Regions from separate parts of the Streptomyces nidicola genome, predicted to be linked through region 1. Evidence: riboswitches for the same ligand, from Rfam matches in the RefSeq annotation. Region 1 holds a riboswitch; the other holds the start of a gene.
The links. A riboswitch is a leader RNA that binds a small molecule or an ion and turns the genes downstream of it on or off. The one in region 1 is predicted to bind glycine.
Positions count from the first base shown of each region.

Region 2: linked by a shared signal. The riboswitch ahead of gcvP (aminomethyl-transferring glycine dehydrogenase) and the one ahead of gcvT (glycine cleavage system aminomethyltransferase GcvT) in region 1 are both predicted to bind glycine.

Region 1 is NZ_JBNBPI010000001.1:3,357,249-3,365,027, reverse strand. Features, by position in the region: gene ACOKM3_RS15235 (L-serine ammonia-lyase) at 1-689, opposite strand, end outside; gene glyA (serine hydroxymethyltransferase) at 850-2,112, opposite strand; gene gcvH (glycine cleavage system protein GcvH) at 2,121-2,498, opposite strand; gene gcvT (glycine cleavage system aminomethyltransferase GcvT) at 2,563-3,678, opposite strand; glycine riboswitch at 3,734-3,835, opposite strand; glycine riboswitch at 3,836-3,934, opposite strand; gene ACOKM3_RS15215 (AAA family ATPase) at 4,095-4,715, shown strand; gene ACOKM3_RS15210 (enhanced serine sensitivity protein SseB) at 4,848-5,672, shown strand; gene ACOKM3_RS15205 (enhanced serine sensitivity protein SseB C-terminal domain-containing protein) at 5,800-6,588, shown strand; gene ACOKM3_RS15200 (ABC transporter permease) at 6,882-7,779, shown strand, end outside.
Region 2 is NZ_JBNBPI010000001.1:7,529,727-7,537,505, forward strand. Features, by position in the region: gene ACOKM3_RS34010 (MerR family transcriptional regulator) at 1-541, shown strand, start outside; gene ACOKM3_RS34015 (DNA polymerase IV) at 588-2,009, shown strand; gene ACOKM3_RS34020 (PRC-barrel domain-containing protein) at 1,952-2,326, opposite strand; glycine riboswitch at 2,450-2,545, shown strand; gene gcvP (aminomethyl-transferring glycine dehydrogenase) at 2,732-5,617, shown strand; gene ACOKM3_RS34030 (DUF5999 family protein) at 5,669-5,869, opposite strand; gene ACOKM3_RS34035 (hypothetical protein) at 6,221-6,811, opposite strand; gene ACOKM3_RS34040 (glutamate-cysteine ligase family protein) at 7,349-7,779, shown strand, end outside.

The sequences.
Region 1 (7,779 bases):
CGGGAGACGCAGGACTGCATGACGCGCCAGATGTCCAGGAGACCCTCGCGGATCTCCTCCTCCGTGCGCCAGGCCTTCTCGTTCTCCAGCATCAGCGCCGGGATGGACAGGCCGGTCTCCTGCGTGAGGCGGAGCAGCTCGTCGCCGGTGCGGAAGGGGTACTTGAGGGCGGTGTCGTCGGGGACGATCGGGTTCTCGCCGGCCACGGCATCTTCGTCGACGACGAAGCCGCCGCCCACCGAGTAGTACGTCTTGGTGAGCAGCTCCTTGCGCCCGGAGGCCTCGTCACCGTACGCCCACAGCGTCATGCCGTTCGCGTGGTACGGGAGGGCCTTGCGGCGGTGCAGGACGAGATCGTCGTCGTACGAGAACGGGATCTCGTGGGCGCCGAGCAGGTTGAGGCGTCCCTTTTCCTTGATCGCCTCGACGCGCTCGTCCGCCTTCTCCACGTCGACGGTGCGCGGCGAGTCGCCCTCGAGGCCGAGCAGCACCGCCTTCGGGGTGCCGTGTCCGTGCCCGGTCGCGCCCAGCGAGCCGTACAGCTCGGCGCGTATCGAGGCGGTGTGGGCCAGCAGGCCCTCGTTCTTCAGGCGCCGCGCGAACATGCGGGCGGCGCGCATCGGGCCGACCGTGTGCGAGCTGGACGGGCCGATGCCGATCGAGAACAGGTCGAAGACCGAGATGGCCACGGTGGGACTCCAAAGGTGGTGGTAGACGCCGTTGTCTGCCGGGCTGTGCATGGTGGCTGTGCATGGAACGGGGCACCGCGCTCACTGATGACTGCTTGTTCCAGTGTGCGCGGTGCCCCGACAGGACGTACCTACGAAAGGGTACGTAATCCGGGCCGAATTACTTCAGGCCGGGGTACAGCGGGTGCTTCTCGGCCAGAGCGGTCACCCGGGCCTTGAGCGCCTCCGCGTCGTAGGACGGCTGGAGCGCGAGCGCGATGACGTCGGCGACCTCGCGGAAGTCCTCGGCCCGGAAGCCGCGGGTGGCGAGGGCCGGGGTGCCGATCCGCAGGCCCGAGGTGACCATCGGCGGGCGCGGGTCGTTCGGGACCGCGTTGCGGTTGACCGTGATGCCGACCTCGTGGAGCCGGTCCTCGGCCTGCTGGCCGTCGAGCTCCGAGTCGCGCAGGTCGACGAGGACCAGGTGCACGTCGGTGCCGCCGGACAGGACGTTGACGCCCGCCGCCCGCGACTCCGGGGTGGTCAGACGCTCGGCGAGGAGCTGGGCGCCCTCGATCGTGCGCGCCTGGCGCTCCTTGAAGTCCTCCGAGGCCGCGACCTTGAAGGAGACGGCCTTGGCCGCGATCACGTGCTCGAGCGGACCGCCCTGGAAGCCCGGGAAGACGGCCGAGTTCAGCTTCTTCGCGAAGTCCTTGTTGCGGGCGAGGATGATGCCGCCGCGCGGACCGCCGAGCGTCTTGTGCGTCGTGGACGTGACGACGTCGGCGTACGGGACCGGGTTCGGGTGCAGGCCCGCGGCCACGAGGCCCGCGAAGTGCGCCATGTCGACCCACAGGTACGCCTCGACCTCGTCGGCGATGCGACGGAACTCGGCGAAGTCCAGCTGGCGCGGGTACGCCGACCAGCCGGCGATGATCACCTTCGGGCGGTGCTCCTTGGCGAGCCGCTCGACCTCGGCCATGTCGACCAGGCCCGCGTCGTCCACGTGGTACGGGACCACGTTGAACTGCTTGCCGGAGAAGTTCAGGCGCATGCCGTGCGTGAGGTGGCCGCCGTGCGCCAGGTCGAGGCCGAGGATCGTGTCGCCCGGCTTGGCGATGGCGAAGAGGGCGGCCTGGTTCGCGGAGGCGCCGGAGTGCGGCTGCACGTTCGCGTACTCGGCGCCGAAGAGCGCCTTCACGCGGTCGATCGCGATCTGCTCGGTGACGTCGACGTGCTCGCAGCCGCCGTAGTAGCGGCGGCCGGGGTAGCCCTCCGCGTACTTGTTGGTGAGGACCGAGCCCTGGGCCTCCATGACGGCGGCCGGAGCGAAGTTCTCCGACGCGATCATTTCGAGGGTCGACTGCTGGCGCTTCAGCTCGGCGTCGACCGCGACGGCGACCTCGGGATCGAGCTCGTGCAGGGATTCGTTCAGTACGGACATCGGTGGGGTCAGCTCCCGGAGAACTCGGTGTACTCGTCGGCGGAGAGCAGGTCCTTCGGCTCGTCGGCCAGCCGGACCTTGAACAGCCAGCCGCCCTCGAACGGGGCCGAGTTGACCAGGGCCGGGTCGTCGACGACGTCCTGGTTGATCTCGGTGACCTCGCCGTTGACGGGGGAGTACAGGTCGGAGACCGACTTGGTCGACTCGAGCTCGCCACAGGTCTCGCCCGCGGTCACGGTGTCACCGACCTCGGGGAGCTGGACGAACACGATGTCACCGAGCGCGTTCGCGGCGTGCTCCGTGATGCCGATCGTGGCGACGCCGTCCTCGACGGCCGAGAGCCACTCGTGCTCCTTGCTGTAACGCAGCTGCTGGGGGTTGCTCATGATGCGAATTCTCCTGTACGCGGGAAGGTGCTGGTGACGGAGGGGGCGCCCGGACGGGCGGGGGCTACTTCTGGCGCTTGTAGAACGGCAGGGCCACGACCTCGTACGGCTCGTGCTTGCCGCGGATGTCGACACCGACACCCGCCGTGCCCGCCTCGGCGTGCGCGGGGTCCACGTACGCCATCGCGATCGGCTTGCCGAGCGTCGGGGACGGGGCGCCGGAGGTGACCTCGCCGATCACCTTGCCGTCCACCACGACGGACATCCCGGCGCGCGGGACGCGGCGGCCCTCGGCGATCAGGCCGACGAGCTTGCGCGGCGGGTTGGCCTCGGCGCGCTCGGCGGCGGAGACCAGCGCGTCGTGGCCCACGAAGTCAGCCCCGTGCGAGGTCTTCTCGAACTTCACGACGCGGCCGAGACCGGCGTCGAAGGGCGTGAGGTCGGTCGTCAGCTCGTGCCCGTACAGCGGCATGCCCGCCTCCAGGCGCAGCGTGTCCCGGCAGGACAGGCCGCAGGGGACGAGGCCGTACTCGGCGCCCGCCTCGGTCAGCGCCTGCCACAGCTTCTCGGCGTCGGCGGGGGAGACGAACAGCTCGAAGCCGTCCTCTCCGGTGTAGCCGGTGCGCGCGATGAGCGCCTCGACACCGGCGACGGTGCCGGGCAGACCCGCGTAGTACTTCAGGCCGTCAAGGTCCGCGTCCGTGACGGACTTCACGATCGCGGCAGAGGTCGGGCCCTGCACCGCGAGCAGCGCGTACGCGTCGTGGTCGTCGCGGACCTCGGCGTCGAAGCCGGCGGCGCGCTCGGTGAGGGCGTCGAGTACGACCTGCGCGTTGCCCGCGTTGGCGACGACCATGTACTCGGTCTCGCCGAGCCGGTACACGATCAGGTCGTCGAGGATCCCGCCGTCCTCGCGGCAGATCATCGTGTAGCGGGCGCGGCCGGCGCCGACGGAGCCGATGTTGCCGACGAGGGCGTGGTTGAGCAGGTCCACGGCCTGGGGCCCGGACACCGTGATCTCGCCCATGTGGGAGAGGTCGAAGAGGCCGGCCCGCGTGCGCACGGCGTTGTGCTCGTCGCGCTCGCTGCCGTAGCGCAGCGGCATGTCCCAGCCGGCGAAGTCGGTCATGGTCGCGCCGAGCGAACGATGCAGGGCGTCCAGTGCGGTGGTGCGGGTCATAGCTGGTCTGCTCCCAGGGGCATGACGGCGATGGCGGGGTCTCGCGTACGAGACGTCCTCCCCATCTGTCATCGGAACCTGAGAGGTTCGCCCCGAGGGGGCTTGCACCTTGGGTGGGGGCGCCGTGTCACAAAGGCGCCCCACTTTTCAGATCTGCCTCGCCCGCGCGGTACGGGGCCTGAGAGATTCAAGGGAGGAACTTGCTCCTTCGGCGTCCGGGTACTCGTCGTTCCCGGAACTCTCCCGCGCGGATTCAAGCGGCCGGTATGCAGTTGCGCGCACATCATTGCATGCCCGTCCGACAGGGAAACCCCTTGAGGGGCATTACCTTCTCTTTACACTTGAGGGGCAAGGGTGACGTGACCGCAGCGGGGAGGACGATCACGGTGCACAAGGCAGTGGCGGGGGCTTATGCGGTGTCTGCTTCGGCGCCGGTGGTGGCAGGGGTGCGGATCCCCGGTCAGCGCTCGGTGCGGGACCTGCGCGGCCGCCGCGGTCACACGCCGCGCAGGCTCGCGTTCGCGGCGGGCGACCTCGTCGTGCTCTCCGGCCTGCCGGGCAGCGGCAAGTCGACGCTGATGCGGCGGGCCGTCACGGAGATCCGGATCGATTCGCAGGACACCCGCGAGCGCTGGGCCGCTCGCATGCCGCGCTACCTGCCGTACGCGCTGTACCGCCCGCTGGTCCGCGTCGCGCACTACGTGGGGCTGCGCCGGGCCATGCGCTCGGGCGTGAGCGTCGTCGTGCACGACTGCGGTACGCAGGCGTGGGTGCGCCGCTGGGTGATCCGCACGGCGCGGCGGCGCGGGGCCGCCGTCCACCTGATGCTGCTCGACGTACCGGCGGACACGGCCCTGGAGGGGCAGCGGGACCGCGGCCGCGGGGTGTCCCGGTACGCCTTCGCCCGGCACCGCCGCGCGGTGGGCGCGCTCGTCAGCTCGACGGAGCGGGGAGACCTGCCGGCCGGGATGGAGTCGGCGGTGCTGCTCGACCGGTCGGCGATGGAGGCGCTGGGAGGGATCACGTTCGGCGACTGACGCGGTGCCTGCCCGGTAGGACACCGGTGCCCGCCCGGTAAGCGGAAGGAACCGCACCGTGTCCCCATGTGTGTACGAGTTAAGGTCGGGCGGGCACAGCAGCGGGCAGAACAGCAGAGGTTGATGGCAGTCATGGAGTTCCCAGGCACCCAGGAGCCGGGTCACGGTCACGCCCAGGGGCACGAGGGCGGCTACGCCCACCCCGCGCAGGGCTGGCCCGCCAACGAGTTGGAGCAGGTCCTCGCGGCGGCCCTCGGCCAGGAGGCGGGGAGCTCGGCGGGTGGCCGGATCGTCGAGGTGCTCGGCCGCAGCCACGTGTGGATACCGCTGCCCAGGGGCGGTTCGAACGCCAGCAGGGACCTCGATCTGCCGAGCCTGGAGATCGCCGGCCAGGCCTACGTCCCCGTGTTCAGCTCCGAGCAGCAGTTCATGGCGGTCACCGGTGGCCGCATGGACTGCACGGTGGCGCCGGCCGTGGAGTTCGCGCGCGGGCTTCCGCCGCAGGTCGGCATCGCGGTGAACCCGGACGGCACGGTGGGTGTGCCGCTGCCGCCGCCGGCCGTCGCCGAACTGGCCCGCAGTGGTCGCACGCCGCTGGACGGCCCGGCGACGGGTGGCCGCGTGGTGCTGAGCGAGCCCGACTGGCAGGTCGACCCCATGGACTTCCTGGCCGCGGTGCGCGAGGAGTTCGAGGCGCTCGGCACGGTGCTGAGCGCCCGGCGCTGCCTCGCGACGGTGGAGGACGCGGAGCCGTCCCTGTTCATCGGCGTGGAGCTGTCGCAGTCCGTGGGCGTCCCGAGCGGCGCGGGGGACCTGCCGCTGGACGCGCTGGGGCGGGCACTGGGCCGGGCGCCGGTGGCCTGGGCCGTCAACCTGGTGTTCCTGGACGTGACGCAGGACCCGGTCGCGGACTGGCTGCGTACACACGTACGGCCGTTCTACGTACGAGAAGGGTGACGGCGTCCGTCAAGTCGGTGTCAGTATCGCCGCTTAAGCTGGTTTCATGACGTGACCGGACGGCGCCTCGCTTTCCGGCCACGTGTGGAACACGGACGTATTTGAAGAGCCGAAGGGGCGGTTACGGGTGAGTGCGTCGGGCACGGCCGCGGCCGGACAGGTCGAGCACATGCTGCGCCAGGTGACGCCGGGACGCTACGACGCGTACGAGGCGCTCCTCAAGGCCCTCGCCGACCCCGCGGCCGGGCAGGTCTGGATGCTGCTCTGGCACGGCCAGGCCGGATCACCGGACGCCCAGTACGGGAACATGGAGGTGGACGGCTTCTCGTACGCCCCCTGCGTCACCTCCGCCCAGGAGCTCTCCGCCTCCGGCTGGTCGCGGGCGTACGAGGTGGTGAGCGGGGTCGACGCGGCGCGCACGCTGTACCCGGACCACTACGGGCTCTGGCTGAACCCGCACGCGCCGGGTGGCGGCGTCGGCATCCCGTGGCTCGACCTGCGCCGTATCGCGGGCGGCCTCGACCGGCAGCCGGCGGGTCCGCTGCGGCTCTCCGAGCCGACGATCGAAATCCCCCAGTTCTACGCGGTCCTGACGCAGAACGCGCATCGGACGACGGCGATCCGCTCGCTGCGCCGCGCCTGGGTCCAGCCCACGCTGGGTGCGCCCTATCTCGCCATCGGCCTGGACGTCTACGACACGTCCCCGGCGTCCGTGGACGCGGTGCGGGCGATGATGCAGCAGTCCATCCCGGCGGTCCCGGAGGGCCTTCCGGTGTCCACCGTCGCCATGTCGGACGAGTACGACCCGGTGGCGATGTGGCTGCGGCAGGCACGTCCGTTCTACGACCGTGAGGCGCATGCGGCTCCCGCCGGGGGTGGGTACGGATATCCGCCGCCGTACGGCGCGACCTACTGAAAGATGTCCTCAAACGCCGGACGGGCTGGAATCATCCAGCCCGTCCGGCGTTTGTCCGCTTCACCCCAACTGCCCCGTGTCCGCCTCCCGTTCACGGCAGTCCGGATAACGGAACACCCCAGCCAGCATCACGTTTAGGCATCCTTTCGCCGTCAAGTCTGGCAACAGATCGCGCCCAGGTTGAAGACTCCCGCAGCAAGGGGGCTTCGCCTCTGTGTACGACGGACTGAACCACGCCGCCACAGCGGCAAGTGCGGGCCGGTCACCGCCGGTTGAGAGGGGTCCCTGCCACGATGACGGCACCATTGCACGACACGAGCGCGGAAGCGGAACCGAGCGCACCGGTCGAGCCTGCCAAGGACGACGGAGGTCGCAAGGTCGAGGGCCGGTCGCTCAAGCAGATCGCCTGGAACCGGCTCAAGCGCGACAAGGTCGCCCTCGGCGGTGGCATCGTTGTCGTGCTCCTCGTCCTGGTCGCGGTCTTCGCACCGCTCATCGTCAGCCTGCTCGGCCACCCGCCGAACGAGTTCCACCAGGACAAGCTCGACCCGCTGACGAACCTGCCGCAGGGCACGCTCGGCGGCATCAGCAGCGACTTCCTGCTCGGCATCGAGCCGAACAAGGGCCGCGACGTCTTCAGCCGCATCGTCTACGGCGCCCGGATCTCGCTGCTCGTGGCATTCCTCGCGGCGATCGTCGCGACGGTGCTCGGCACGCTGTTCGGCATCATGGCCGGCTACTTCGGCGGCTGGGTCGACACGGTGATCAGCCGTGTGATGGACGTGCTGCTCTCGTTCCCGCAGCTGCTCTTCATCATCTCCCTGGTCTCGGTGCTCCCGGACGACCTGCTCGGCCTGACCGGCAGCGGGGTGCGCATCGCCGTCCTCGTCATGGTCATCGGCTTCTTCGGCTGGCCGTACATCGGACGCATCGTCCGAGGGCAGACGCTCTCCCTGCGGGAGCGCGAATACGTGGAAGCGGCACGGTCGTTGGGCGGTGGCAAGCGGCACATCCTGTTCCGCGAACTGCTGCCGAACCTGGTCGCGCCGATCGTCGTCTACATGACGCTGATGATCCCGACCAACATCCTCACGGAGGCGGCGCTCAGCTTCCTCGGTGCGGGCGTCAGGCCGCCCACGGCCTCCTGGGGCGGCATGCTCCGCGACGCCCTGGAGACGTACGAACACGACC
Region 2 (7,779 bases), 4.2 Mb from region 1:
CCCGCAGGCCGTGCCTGTGGTGGCGGGGAACAGCGGCGAGGCCGCTTCCGAGCAGGTGGGATACCGGGGGCCGACGGCATGTGCGGCGGCCGGCATCACCTACCGGCAGCTCGACTACTGGGCCAGGACCGGCCTTGTCGAACCCAGTGTGCGCTCCGCGTACGGATCGGGGACACAGCGGCTCTACAGCTTCCGGGACGTCGTCGTCCTCAAGGTCGTCAAGCGGTTCCTGGACACGGGCGTCTCCTTGCAGAACATCCGGACGGCCGTGCAGCACCTGCGCGAGAGCGGCTTCCGGGACCTGGAGCGGATGACGCTCATGAGCGACGGCGCGACCGTGTACGAGTGCACGTCGCCGGACGAGGTGCACGATCTGCTCCAGGGCGGCCAGGGGGTCTTCGGGATCGCCGTGGGCGTGGTCTGGCGGGACGTGGAGGCCGCGCTCTCGCAGCTGCACGGTGAGCGCGTGGACACCGGCGAGACCATCGTGCCGCCGAACCCCACGGACGAGCTCGCGAGGCGGCGGGGCAGGGCCGTGTGAGGTCCGTACGGCCGCGTTGTCAGTGGCGTAGGGCAGCATCAGTGATGTGAGAACCGCGCCCACCATCCTGCATCTCGACATGGATGCCTTCTACGCCTCTGCGGAGCAGGCGGCGAAGCCGAGCCTGCGCGGGAAAGCGGTCGTCGTGGGCGGGCTCGGTCCGCGTGGTGTCGTGGCCACGGCGTCGTACGAGGCGCGGAAGTTCGGGGTGCACTCGGCGATGCCGATGGGGCAGGCGCGCAGGCTCGCCCCGCATGCCGCCTATCTTGTGCCGCGCTTCCGGCTCTACCGGGAGATCAGCGAGCAGGTGATGGGGCTCCTGGCCGCCCTTTCGCCGCTCGTGGAGCCGCTGAGCCTGGACGAGGCGTTCGTCGATCTGGAGGCCGGTGAGGCGGCCTGGGACGCCGCTTCGGCGGAGGCCGTGGGGCATCGGCTGCGGGCAGACATCCGGCGTGTGACCGGACTGACCGGGTCGGTGGGGCTCGCCGCGTCCAAGATGCTCGCGAAGATCGGCTCGGAGGAGGCGAAGCCGGACGGGCTCGTGCTCATACGCCCCGGTACCGAGCGGGCGCTGCTCGGGCCGCGGTCCGTGCGGATCCTGCCCGGCGTCGGGCCCGCGACGGCGGATCACCTGCGGCGGGCCGGGATCCTGACCGTGGAGGAGATCGCGGGGGCCGGCGAGGACGAGCTGGTGCGTCTCCTCGGGAAGGCGCACGGCAGCCATCTGTACGAGATGGCGCTGGCCCGTGACGAGCGGCCGGTCGTCGCCGAGCGGGACTCCAAGTCGGTATCGGTCGAGGACACGTACGACGTGGACATCCATGACCGGGTGCGGGTCCGGATGGAGGTGCGCAGGCTCGCCGGCCGGTGCGTGGAGCGGCTGAGAGCGGCCGAGCGCTCGGGGCGGACCGTGGTGCTCAAGGTGCGGCGCTACGACTTCTCGACGCTGACGCGCTCAGAGACGCTGCGGGGGCCGACGGACGATCCCGGGGTGGTGCGGGAGGCCGCGGCGCGGTTGCTGGAGAGCGTGGACACGACCGGCGGCGTGCGATTGCTGGGGGTCGGCGTCAGCGGGCTCGCCGACTTCACGCAGGAGGACCTGTTCGCGCAGTTCGCCGCCGCCGAGGAAGCGGCCGCGGAGGAGGCGGCGGCCGAGGAGCCGGAGGGGGATGCGGTCGCGGCCGAGCCCGTGGAGGCCGCCGAGCCCATCGAGCGGCGATGGCTGGCCGGGCACGATGTGCGGCATGCCGAGTTCGGGCCCGGGTGGGTGCAGGGGAGCGGGTTGGGGCGGGTGACCGTGCGGTTCGAGACGCCGTATGCGGTGGTGCCGGGGCGGGTGCGGACCTTCCGGGTCGATGATCCCGAGCTGGAGTCGGCGGACCCGCTGCCGCTGGTGGAGGGCGCCGAGGTTCAGGTCGGGTCGTCCTCCGCTCCCGCGACCTTGCCGAACGTGACGTCGGGGGACTGAGGGGCCGTGATGTCCAGACCGTAGTGGTCGTAGAGCTGGAGCTCCTGCTCGGGGGAGAGGTGGCGGCCGACGCCGAAGTCGGGGGAGTCCTTGATCAGGGAGCGCTCGAAGGGCACGTGCAGTGTGCCGTCCGTGAAGTCGCTGGGTTCGAGTGGGACGAAGGCATCGCGGCTGAACAGGCCGGTTCGTATCGCGGCCCACTCCGGCACGCCCGTGGCGTCGTCGAGGTACACCTCGTCGATGGTGCCGATCTTGGCTCCGTTGCGGTCGAACGCCTTGCGGCCGATCAGATTGCGCGGATCAACATCGGTCTGCACGGGCCCTCCAACTGATCGCGATGATCGCAACTCGTCTGTAAGCACTACGAAAGAGCACATTGCGGAAGGCGGCCACTCGGGGGCTGCGGCCAAGTAGCCGCTGGTAGGCTGGCGAGTGGCTGCTGACCCCGTGCGGGAGAGTCTTCCGACAGTAGTCGGGGGCGCCGAAGGAGCAAATCCTCCCCGGAATCTCTCAGGCCCCTGTACCGCACGGACGAGGTCACTCTGGAAAGCAGGGCGGGGTGCACGGTTTCCGCTCTCACCGACGGTGCAAGCCGGTGTGTTCCGTGTTCTCGCGGGGTGGGCCGGTGAAGCTCTCAGGTTGAGATGACAGAGGGGGAGGCCGTCCGGGTACCCGCGCCGTGGTGCCCCTCGTAGGTCGCAATGACCAGGAGGCCTCCGCCAATGACCGCCAACCGTATTCCGCTCTCGCAGCTGGAGCGAGGAATCCCCTTCGAGCAGCGCCACATCGGCCCCGATGACGCCGCTCAGGCCAAGATGCTCGCGCAGGTCGGCTACGGCTCGCTGGACGAGCTGACCGCGGCCGCGGTGCCCGATGTGATCAAGAGCGCCGAGGCGCTCGACCTTCCGGCCGCCCGCAGCGAGGCCGAGGTGCTCGCCGAGCTGAAGTCGCTCGCCGAGCGCAACCAGGTGCTCGGCTCGATGATCGGCCTCGGCTACTACGGGACGTTCACGCCGCCCGTCATCCTGCGCAATGTGATGGAGAACCCGTCCTGGTACACGGCGTACACGCCCTACCAGCCGGAGATCTCGCAGGGCCGTCTCGAGGCGCTGCTCAACTTCCAGACCATGGTCGCCGAGCTGACAGGACTGCCGACCTCCGGCGCCTCGCTGCTCGACGAGGGCACGGCCGCCGCGGAGGCCATGGCGCTGTCGCGCCGCGTCGGCAAGGTCAAGAACGGCGTCTACGTCGTCGACGCCGACGCCCTTCCGCAGACCATCGCCGTCATCGAGACGCGTGCCGAGCCGACCGGCGTCGAGATCGTCGTCGCCGACCTGAGCGAGGGGATTCCCGCCGAGGTCGCCGAGCGCGGTGTCGTGGGCGTGCTCGTGCAGTACCCCGGTGCCTCGGGTGTCGTGCGGGACATCAAGCCCGTGATCGACCAGGCGCACGAGCTGGGCGCCATCGTCACCGTCGCCGCCGATCTTCTTGCTCTTACGTTGCTGACCTCGCCCGGTGACCTCGGCGCGGACATCGCCGTCGGTACGACGCAGCGCTTCGGTGTCCCGATGGGCTTCGGTGGTCCGCACGCCGGATACATGGCCGTGCGCGAGAAGTTCGCGCGCTCGCTGCCGGGCCGCCTGGTCGGTGTGTCCGTCGACGCCGACGGGAACAAGGCGTACCGCCTCGCCCTGCAGACCCGTGAGCAGCACATCCGCCGCGAGAAGGCGACCAGCAACATCTGTACCGCGCAGGTGCTGCTCGCCGTCATGGCCGGCATGTACGCCGTGTACCACGGGCCCGAGGGCCTGAAGTCCATCGCCCGGCGCACCCACCGCTACGCCACCGTGCTCGCCGCGGGGCTCACTGCGGGCGGCGTCGAGGTCGTGCACGGCGCGTACTTCGACACCCTCACCGTGCGGGTGCCGAGCCGGGCCGCCGAGGTCGTCTCCGCGGCGCGCGAGGCCGGCGTCAACCTGCGTCTCGTGGACGCCGATCACGTCTCGCTCTCCTGTGACGAGACCACCACACGGGCCCAACTGGGCGCCGTGTGGAGCGCGTTCGGTGTCGAGGGGGACGTCGAGGCGCTGGACGCCGAGGCGGCGGACACGCTGCCGGGCGGGCTGCTGCGCGAGGACGACTACCTGACGCACCCCGTCTTCCACCAGCACCGCTCCGAGACGGCGATGCTGCGTTACCTGCGGACGCTCGCCGACCGCGACTACGCGCTGGATCGCGGCATGATCCCGCTGGGCTCCTGCACGATGAAGCTCAATGCGACGACGGAGATGGAGCCGGTCACCTGGCCCGAGTTCGGCCAGCTGCACCCCTTCGCCCCCGCCGAGCAGGCGCAGGGCTACCTGACGCTCATCCGTGAGCTGGAGGAGCGGCTCGCCGAGGTCACCGGCTACGACAAGGTGTCGCTGCAGCCGAACGCCGGCTCGCAGGGTGAGCTCGCCGGTCTGCTCGCCGTCCGCGGCTACCACCGGGCCAACGGGGACGAGCAGCGCACCGTCTGCCTCATCCCGTCCTCCGCGCACGGCACGAACGCGGCGAGCGCCGTGATGGCCGGCATGAAGGTCGTCGTCGTGAAGACCGCCGACGACGGCGAGGTCGACATCGAGGACCTGCGCGCCAAGATCGAGCAGTACGCCGACCAGCTGTCCGTCCTCATGATCACGTACCCGTCGACGCACGGTGTCTTCGAGGAGCACGTCGCCGACATCTGCGCCGCCGTGCACGACGCGGGCGGTCAGGTCTACGTCGACGGCGCCAACCTCAACGCGCTTGTGGGCCTCGCCAAGCCGGGCCGCTTCGGCGGCGACGTCTCGCACCTGAACCTGCACAAGACGTTCTGCATCCCGCACGGCGGCGGTGGTCCCGGCGTCGGCCCGGTGGGTGTGCGCGAGCATCTGGCGCCGTACCTGCCGAACCACCCGCTGCAGCCGGCCGCGGGCCCCGAGACGGGCGTCGGCCCGATCTCCGCGGCGCCGTGGGGCTCCGCCGGGATCCTGCCGATCTCCTGGGCGTACGTACGGCTCATGGGCGGCGAGGGGCTGAAGCGGGCCACGCAGGTCGCCGTGCTCTCCGCGAACTACATCGCCAAGCGGCTCGAGCCGCACTTCCCGGTGCTCTACAACGGCCCGGGCGGGCTCGTCGCGCACGAGTGCATCATCGACCTGCGGCCGCTCAGCAAGGCGACGGGCGTGAGCATCGACGACGTCGCCAAGCGGCTCATCGACTACGGGTTCCACGCGCCGACCATGTCGTTCCCGGTCGCCGGGACGTTCATGATCGAGCCCACCGAGAGCGAGGACATCGAGGAGCTCGACCGGTTCTGTGACGCGATGATCGCGATTCGCGGCGAGATCGAGCGGGTCGCCTCCGGCGAGTGGGCCGCCGACGACAACCCGCTGCGGAACGCTCCGCACACGGCCGGGATGCTCGGCGGTGACTGGGAGCACGCGTACCGCCGGGAAGAAGGTGTCTTCCCGGCCGGGGTGGTCGCTTCGGACAAGTACTGGCCGCCGGTGCGGCGTATCGACCAGGCGTTCGGCGACCGGAACCTGGTGTGTTCCTGCCCGCCGCTCGACGCCTACGAGGGCTGATCCACTCGGGACTGCGCGGCCGTCGGTCGCGCAGTCCTGCTCAGCTGATCCCTACGCCGCCGTCACCACCGTGCCCAGTGGGCGGTGCGGGGCGATGATCCTGCCACTGGGCAGCAGCTCGCCGGTGTCCTCGAAGAGCAGGACCCCGTTGCAGAGGAGGCTCCACCCCTGCTCGGGGTGGTGAGCCACAGGGAGTGCTGCTTCCCTGTCCTCGGATTCCGCTGTCGGGCAGAGTGGCTGGTGCTGGCACATGGATGGGATCTTTCGCTGCGAAGTGATCTCGATGACGTGGGCTGTGCTGGTGGTGCCTGTCGTGCTGCGGCTTGAAGGCTTGTTCATGGCCGCCCCCCGATTTCGTGAGTTTCTGGAACCCAGTGTTGCCCTGTGGGCGTCAATCCGCAGGGATTTCCTTGCAGCGGTCCTTATGGGTGTCAGACGCATCACCCGTGCGGACGGTTCAGTTCAACTCGACTCTCCCTTCGGGTGGTTAGGAGTGGTCGGTACGGGCTAGTCCGCCCGGGCAGGGCTGTGCCCCGCGACCGGACGGCGGACGGTGCGGGGCACAGGCGTGCGCGACAGGGGCCGTCGGCGGGCCCCGGTCGGTCAGGCGAGCAGGCCGGCGGTGGCCGGGGTCGGCGTCAGGCGGTGCGTGAGGACCGGCAGGAGCTCCGCCACCCGGTGCGGGCGGTGCGGGGCGATACCGGGCGGTGCGGGTGCCAGCGGGACGAGGATGTCGTCGGCCGCGGGTTGGCCGCTCGCCGGGTCGGCGGTGCGCTCGCCGTGCAGCCACAGCGTGAGCATATAGAGCTCGGGCACCGAGAGCAGCCGCGGCTGGTAGGCCTGGGGCAGTGACTCCGCCTGGCGGAGGGCCCGTTCGGTGGACCTGATGTAGGGGCCCTCGAAGAAGTGCGAGAAGGCCCAGCCGTCGGGTGTGAGCATGGTGTCGGCCGCTGCCACCGCTCGCTCCCCGCAGCGGATCAGGAAGCGCCAGCCGGTGAGACGGGCCCTGGATGGCCCGGTGGTTCCGTTGATGTGGTCCAACACATGGAGCGGCAGCGGGAGTTCGGGTGTGGCGGGTCCCTGTGCGGAGCGCAGGGACGGGGTGCGTGCCTCGCGGACGGCGGTGGGGGAACCGAGGGCCGTGAGAACGCTGCGCAGGGCAGGCGCGGGAGCCGGTGGGACGTGCAGCGGCATGGTGGGTCGCCTCTCATTCGACAGGCATGTGATGCGAGGGCGGTGCGGGACGAGCGGACGGCGCTGTCTGCTGCGGGTGCACAGGGGTACACGGGACGGAAAGGGCGGGGGTCCGGTCCGAATCCGGGCCGCGGGCGCCAACTCCCTGTCTCGCCAGCGGAGTTTATACGATGCGTGTTCACGCAGTGTTTCACCTAGCATGCCGCCCGGATTTCGCAAGGTGCTATTCGGGCGCGGTTCCCCTGCGGTTTTGTGGCTATCCTCCCCATTTCCGCTGGGGCCGCCGTGTGTGACCTCGACGCCCTTCGGTCGAGCGGTCGGCTTGTTCTTGTCGGCGTTTTTCACCAGGGCCGCAAGTGACGGAATCTGCGGGCGGCCGCATGCCTGAGGAATGTGCCTGCGGGTAACCGCCCTGAGCGTACTGCTCCGTGGTCGCGCGCGGGGGCGTTACGGATCACATTGCCGGGGCATCATCCACCGTGACACGCGGCCGTGACGGAGCATCAACGGGTCGCCCGTGCGAGGAGGGACGCTTCCATGGGGGAGAAGGTCGTTGCGGGGACGGTCGGTCTTGCCGATCCGCGGCGCTATCGGGAGAAGCTCAAGGAGTGCCTGGAGGGGTTCGGGCGACTGCTGGAAGAGAAGCGCTTCGATCGTCCGAAGAATCTCATGGGGCTGGAGATCGAGCTGAATCTCGCGGGGCCCGACGGGCTGCCGAGAATGATGAATGCGGAAGTTCTGGAGCGCATCGCGAGCCGCGATTTCCAGACCGAACTCGCGATGTTCAATCTCGAAGTGAACATTGCCCCGCACCGGCTCGGCGGCCGCGTTCTCGACCAGCTAGCCGAGGAACTGCGCACGGGGCTCGGATATGCGCACCGGAAGGCGAACGAGGTCGACGCGGGCATCGTGATGATCGGCATTCTGCCGACGCTCGGCGCGGACGACCTGGTCTCGGCGAACCTGTC